2 linked regions of the Prochlorococcus marinus XMU1419 genome follow. The main gene of each other region encodes a partner of the protein of the gene in region 2 in a complex. Links are inferred from orthologs where the notes say so. Each region holds a gene or a part of one and is shown on either strand. Other genes may lie near its edges.

The links.
Region 1: the proteins of cdaA (region 2) and HA151_RS01240 are in contact, whole or in part, in a crystal structure (PDB 7OJS), measured with the Bacillus subtilis proteins. The link is inferred for Prochlorococcus marinus XMU1419 from one-to-one orthologs.

What each region holds. Positions count from the first base shown.
Region 1 is NZ_JAAORO010000001.1:232,404-235,610, forward strand. The notes cover bases 217-3,082. They hold HA151_RS01240 (phosphoglucosamine mutase), read right to left. Parts: upstream 2,393-3,082; coding sequence 1,040-2,392; downstream 217-1,039. Other genes in these bases: HA151_RS01230 (DUF3177 family protein), read right to left, coding at 217-280; trmB (tRNA (guanosine(46)-N7)-methyltransferase TrmB), read left to right, coding at 403-1,032; HA151_RS01245 (thioredoxin domain-containing protein), read left to right, coding at 2,528-3,070; thyX (FAD-dependent thymidylate synthase), read right to left, coding at 3,073-3,082. In the rest of the region: more of HA151_RS01230, read right to left, coding at 1-216; more of thyX, read right to left, coding at 3,083-3,207. UniProt on the Bacillus subtilis protein: Catalyzes the conversion of glucosamine-6-phosphate to glucosamine-1-phosphate. Glucosamine-1-phosphate is used for cell wall biosynthesis.
Region 2 is NZ_JAAORO010000002.1:395,747-399,051, reverse strand. What follows is about bases 161-3,124. They hold cdaA (diadenylate cyclase CdaA), read right to left. Parts: upstream 2,115-3,124; coding sequence 1,206-2,114; downstream 161-1,205. Other genes in these bases: lysA (diaminopimelate decarboxylase), read right to left, coding at 2,143-3,124; HA151_RS05870 (isoprenyl transferase), read right to left, coding at 384-1,202; bioB (biotin synthase BioB), read right to left, coding at 161-391. In the rest of the region: more of bioB, read right to left, coding at 1-160; more of lysA, read right to left, coding at 3,125-3,305. UniProt on the Bacillus subtilis protein: One of 3 paralogous diadenylate cyclases (DAC) in this bacteria, catalyzing the condensation of 2 ATP molecules into cyclic di-AMP (c-di-AMP). Upon expression in E.coli leads to c-di-AMP synthesis.

The sequences.
Region 1 (3,207 bases), on a different replicon or contig from region 2:
CTTTTAGTTCATCATTTATGTCACTCCAAAACCAAACCGAACTCGTCATCAATAATGTTGAAATATTTGTTATTAGTAACGCGTATTTGTACTCACCTATTAAAAGTAAAAGACTTATTAAAAATAAAAGCGATATTTTCCAATAAATAGATAAAAGCTTATTAACAACTTTATTTCGTTTTTTAATCGCCCACAAGAATAATGTAAAAGGAATACCAATAAGGAAAATTATTGAGAGTTGAAAAGATAGCCAAACTGAAAGTTGATTAAAAAAGTTCAAAACTTTTGAATTTTACACATATAATAATTAAACAATAATCTGATACTTTTTAACTTACTATTGTCATAGTTATGAATATTATGCATCTTTAAGTTATTGCTAAGCGATAAATTCAATATTTCATGAGGCAGCATGTAAATCCTTTTAGTAAAAATTTTGATGAAATCGAAAGGATCCCTAATTTAATTGAAATGTTTGATGATCCTAATTTGCCACTCCATTTGGATATTGGTTGTGCTTCAGGAGATTTTTTGTTTGATTTGGCTTTAATTAGCTCTAATTGGAATTATATCGGAATTGAAATTAGAGAGAGATTAGCTAGAAATGCTCAATCAAAATTAGGGGAAATAGGAATCAAAAATTTATATTTTGCATATGGTAATGCAAGTAAAATTTTAGTTGATTCAAATACTGAATTTATTATAAGAAATGTAAAAAGTATTTCTTTTAATTTTCCAGATCCATGGTTTAAAAAAAGACATTTCAAGAGGCGTATTATTCAGCCAGATTTTATTGATACCCTCTCAAATGCAATGCAAAAAGGATCTTTAATTTTTATTAAAACTGACGTAAAGGATTTATTTGATTATATGGATTGTACAATATCAAGCAATTTTAACTTTAAAAAACTAGATGTAAAAAATTTTAATTATCATAAATCTTTTAATCCAAATAAAGTTCAAACTAACAGGGAAAAGTATGTAATTTTAAGTGAAATTGATATTTTCGAGAGGATTTATATAAAAATTTGATTTTAAATTAATTAAGTATTTTTTTAATTTCTAAACTTAGTTTATCTATTATTTCACTTGATAAAGATTCAACTTTATTCTTATTTTTAGCCTCTACTAGAACTCTAATTACAGGCTCCGTGCCGCTAGGCCTTATAAAAACTCTACAATTATCTGAGTAGTTTTGCTTGTAATTTTCAATAGTTTGATTAATTAATCTTTTAGTTTTTTGATTGACTTTATTAATATTTGGATCGAAATGGATGTTTGTTAGTTTTTGAGGGAAAGGTTTGAAACTGGTTTTGAGCCAATTCTTTAAAGTTATATTTTTCTCTTTACAGTATTTAGAAATTTGAAGTGCAGTTAGTATCCCATCTCCAGAAAAGTTATTAATTTTTGAAAGTATGTGACCTGACTGTTCTCCTCCTAAAACTGCATTTTTTTTCTTAATTTCTTCATAAACGAATTTATCCCCAACATCAGTTCTATATAAAACGCCACCAATTTTGTTCCAGGCCTTTTCAAAACCTAAATTTGCCATTTGGGTTGATATTAGTAAATTATTTGTGAGGATTTTCTTTTCCATAAGTTCTCTACCTAAGAGAAAAAGGATATGATCTCCATTCAAAACATTGCCACTTGAATCTATCCCAATTACTCTATCGGCATCTCCATCGAAACTAAATCCCATATCTGCAGGGTTCTCTTCTAATGCTTTTTTTAATGTTTCGAGGTTAGTAGAGCCACAATTCATGTTAATTTTTAAGCCATTTCTCGAGTTATTGATAACTCTTACATCTGCGCCAAGACTCTGAAAAATTTTTTTTGCACAAGTCGTGGCCGACCCAAAACATGTGTCTAATATTATTCGCATTCCGCATAAATCTTCGCTTCCCATTGTTTGGATTAGACTTTTAATATAAACATCTAAAAGTTCTTTATTTGGTTTTAGAAAGGTTTCTTTTGTAATAAATTGTTGATCTTGATTTTGTTCTTCAACTAATTTTTGAATTTTATTTTCAAAATTTCTGGTAATTTTTTGACCATTATTATCAAAAATTTTAATCCCATTATATTCGGGTGGATTGTGGCTTGCAGATATCATTATTCCACTGCCAAGATTTTCTTTTTTTATTAAAAGAGGAATTGCTGGTGTAGGACATATTCCAAGATTTATAAATTTTTTGCCACTAGCATTTATACCTGTTGCTATTGCTTGCAGAAGAATCTCTCCACTAACCCTAGTATCTCTCCCAATTATTATTGGATTATTATTTTCTAGAGTTAAACCTAAAGCATATCCTACTTTATATGCTAGAGAATAAGTTATATCAATATTAAATCTTCCTCTTATCCCATCAGTGCCAAATATTGATTGCATAATAAACTATTAGGAATAAGGTATATTTTTGTAGTAATTTATTGTTATTTTATCAGTTAATTAAAAGCTAAAAGATAAATCTTCTCTATAAATGTTGAACTTATTTAAAATGTTTTAAGTTAAAAATTTTTCATAATGCAATCTGAGAGTAGAGAACCACTTTTAAATAAAAACTTACAGGTGATAGTTGTTTTGTTTATTTCTGTAGTAATTATTTCTTTGATTTTATTTAAAAATATCTTTTTTCAATCAACTTACCTTTTAAAAAGTTTTGGAGAATTATCTGTAGATCCTGTAGTCGCTTTCAAAAATGATAAGCCTACATTTATTGAATTTTATGCCGAGTGGTGCGAAGTTTGTAAAGAAATGGCTCCAGAAGTATCTGCATTAAAAGAGAAATACGAAAAAAATATAAATTTTGTTTTTTTAAATGTTGATAATAAAAAATGGGATAATTACATTCGTAAATTTGACGTCAATGGTATTCCTCAAATTAATCTTTTTGATAAGAAAGGTAATTTAATATCTACCTTTGTTGGAAAACAGAAAGAAGAAAAATTAAGAAAATCTATTGATAATTTAGAAGTAGAAGCGAAATCTTATGTTGAAATTGTTAATTCTGAATTTTCAGAATTCAAAAATAAAAATTATGAGATTTCCCCTCGCAGCCATGGATAATCTTACCAATCTAGTGATTTTGATACAATCGGAAAACTTTGTTTGAAAATAGATTTACAATTTTCGGCGATGCATTTATGTTCTTTTTGGGTACCATGAGCTGATCTTAAATTGATGTAATGTATCCAAGATCTGCA
Region 2 (3,305 bases):
CCCTTACCCCTTTGACCATTTCCAACATTGAATTAAATGATTTTCCGTCTCTGATTTCTCTCCAAGCCCAACCCATGCAGAATCTTTCTGCACCTTCCTTCTTTGCAATTTGAGCTCTCTCTAAAACTTCTTTAACTTCAAATTCTGGATGACTTTTGATCTGGCTAGCACTATATATTGATTGGCTGCAATATGAACAATCTTCTTGGCATCCTCCGGTTTTAACACTATATAGTGATGCCAACTGTACTCTATATGTATTAAATTTTCTATGAATTACCTGTGATTCCCACATTAAATCTATCAAGGGCATATTTAAAATTTCCGAAATTTCTTCTTTTCGCCAATCAAATCTTATTTCGCCGGATATATTGCTATGCGATTTAATCATATTTATTTAGGGGAGAACAGAAAGAATCTTCAAAAGATTTGTTTGGTAATGATTCTATACCGCCGAAACGTCTATGTCTTGATTGGTAATCAATTATTGCTTTAAGAAATTCGTCCTCATTAAAATCAGGCCATAGCACTTCAGAGATGTAAATTTCAGAATAAGCTAATTGCCATAAAAGAAAATTACTAATCCTTTTTTCTCCACTAGTTCTAATCAATAATTCAGGATCTTTAATTCCCTGAGTAAGAAGTTCTGAATTGAATAATTCTTCGTTTACTTCACTTGGCTTTATTTCTCCAGAAATGGATTTAAGTGCTAATTTTTTAGCAACTTTTACAATTTCTTGCCTCCCTCCATAATTTACGCATACATTTAATGTGAAATCACTATTACCTTTAGTAAGATCTTCTGAGCTATTTAGGGTCGTTTTTAAACTCTCTGGGAAAGGAGTTAAGTCTCCTATGAATTTTATTTTTATTGATTCTTGATGAATTTCTTCGATTTCATTTTTCAAAACTTCGTTAAAAAGATTCATTAGGAAATCAACCTCTTTTTTTGGTCTTGACCAATTTTCAGTTGAAAAAGCGTAAACAGTAAGAACTTTGCAACCTAATTTCTTCGATGCTTTAATTATATCTTTTAATACACTAACTCCCTTATTGTGACCAAATGATCGAGGTAACCCTTTTTTAGTGGCCCATCTCCCGTTCCCATCCATAATTATTGCTACATGTTCTGGCACTTTCTGCTTATTTATGAGCTTGCCTAAGTTCTTATTTTTCTTGTCAATTATTTTTCCCAAACTCATTATTTAATCCTTTTTGTTAATGAAGCTTTCGGATTTATTAGATTCTTTCTCATTGATTTCAGTGATTATGTTATCACTTGGGTTCGTCTCTTGGGATAAAGCTGTTTTATTTAGAGATGATTTACTTGTCCCCATAGAGTTTTGATTCCCAATTAAATTTACAAGAAGTTCCTGCAACCTGCTGCTGGTAATAGGTCTTTCAAGTTTTCCCTGATTTGCTAATGATAACGTACCCGTCTCTTCAGAAACAACAATACAAATGCACCTATCAAATCTTTCTGTAATTCCTAATGCGGCTAAATGTCTTGTGCCATATTTACTAATTCCTTGCCTAGAAAGAGGAAGTATTACACCAGCAGATATAATTTTATTACCTTTTACAAGCACTGCTCCGTCGTGTAGTGGTGTATCTGTTGCGAAAAGATTTATTAAAAGGTCAGTTGACAGTTGTGCTTCAATAGTTGTGCCTGAATATAAAAAATCTTCAGGCCTTAAATCACTACCCAAATCGACTACAATTAAAGCACCTCTTCTATTCTGTGAGAGTTTACCTGAGGTATCAACTAACTGAGTGATAGTATTTGATGTTGCTCTAAATTCCTTTGGTGGATTCCCTAACAATACAGCTAGCCTACCAGTACCTAATAATTCCATTAGTCTTCTAAGTTCCCCCTGCCAGAGGATCGCTAAAGATAGAGAGCAAGCAAGAACTACAGCGTCAATTAATTTTGATGTTAGTGGGAGATAAGCATATCTTTGAATAAACCATGCTGATGAAACTAAAAACAAATACCCCCTCAAAAGCCATAGTGTTCTCTGCTCTTTTACTCTAGAAAATAATAAAAGCCCGAAACCAACAGCAAATAAGACATCTAATAAAAATTTAAGATTTATAATACCCCAAAAATTCACATTCAAAACAAAATTAATTTAAATGTACCTAATTTTGTTTAATAAAGCGATCAGGTAGAACATCATATCTTAAAAGATCCAAAGGACTTTCTCTTTTTTGAATAACCTCTGCTTCACCATCAAAAACCAAGAGAGCGGCAGGTCTTGGAATTCTGTTGTAGTTAGAACTCATAGAATTATTGTATGCACCAGTTCCAAAAACACAAATAAGGTCACCTGTTTTGCAATCTGCTAGTTCTATCTCTTTAAACAAAACATCGCCTGATTCGCAGTGCTTTCCAGCAATAGTGTATTTTTTTTTAGAATTAAAATTAAACGGATTACTTACCAAACATGCAGAATAATTTGATTGATATGTTATTGGCCTTGGATTGTCACTCATTCCCCCGTCAACAGATAAATAAGTTGTAATTCCTGGAATTTCTTTAAAAGCACCAATTTTGTAAATTGTTATTCCTGCAGTAGATACAATAGATCTTCCGGGTTCACACATTAATGTAGGTAAATCTATATTTTGTTTTTTACAAGCTTTAACAATCGAAGTGGAAATCGTTTTTACCCATTCATCTATTGAAGGAGGGTCGTCATTTTCTGTATATTTTATGCCTAAACCTCCGCCTACATTTAATTCTTCAATATCATGACCAAACTTTTTAGCTTCTAAAATGACATTTACCATTATCTCGCCGAGATCCTTGTGAGGATCTAGTTCAAAAATTTGGGAACCAATATGTGCATGTATTCCTTTTAATTTAAGATGTTTTATATTACTGATCCTGGCGAATAAATTATTTAAATATTCAATTCCAAAACCAAATTTGCTATCAAATGATCCTGTTCTTATGTATTCATGTGTATGGCATTCTATTCCAGGAGTAAAGCGAATCATTATTTCTAGGTCTTGATCAAATGAATTTGATAGTTCCTCTAATCTTTCTAAGTCATAATCATTATCCACAATCACTTTAATATTATTTTTAACTGCAAATTCTATTTCTTTGTCTGATTTATTATTCCCATGAAAAACAATATGTTTATTTGGGACTCCACCTTTGAGAGCAGTTAATAATTCACCTTCTGAAACCGCATCAAGTCCAAACCCTTCTGAGGCAACAAGATTACTCATGAAGATAGAGCTATTTGCTTTGGAGGCGTATATTGGCAATGATTTTCCTGGGTAATATTTTTCTA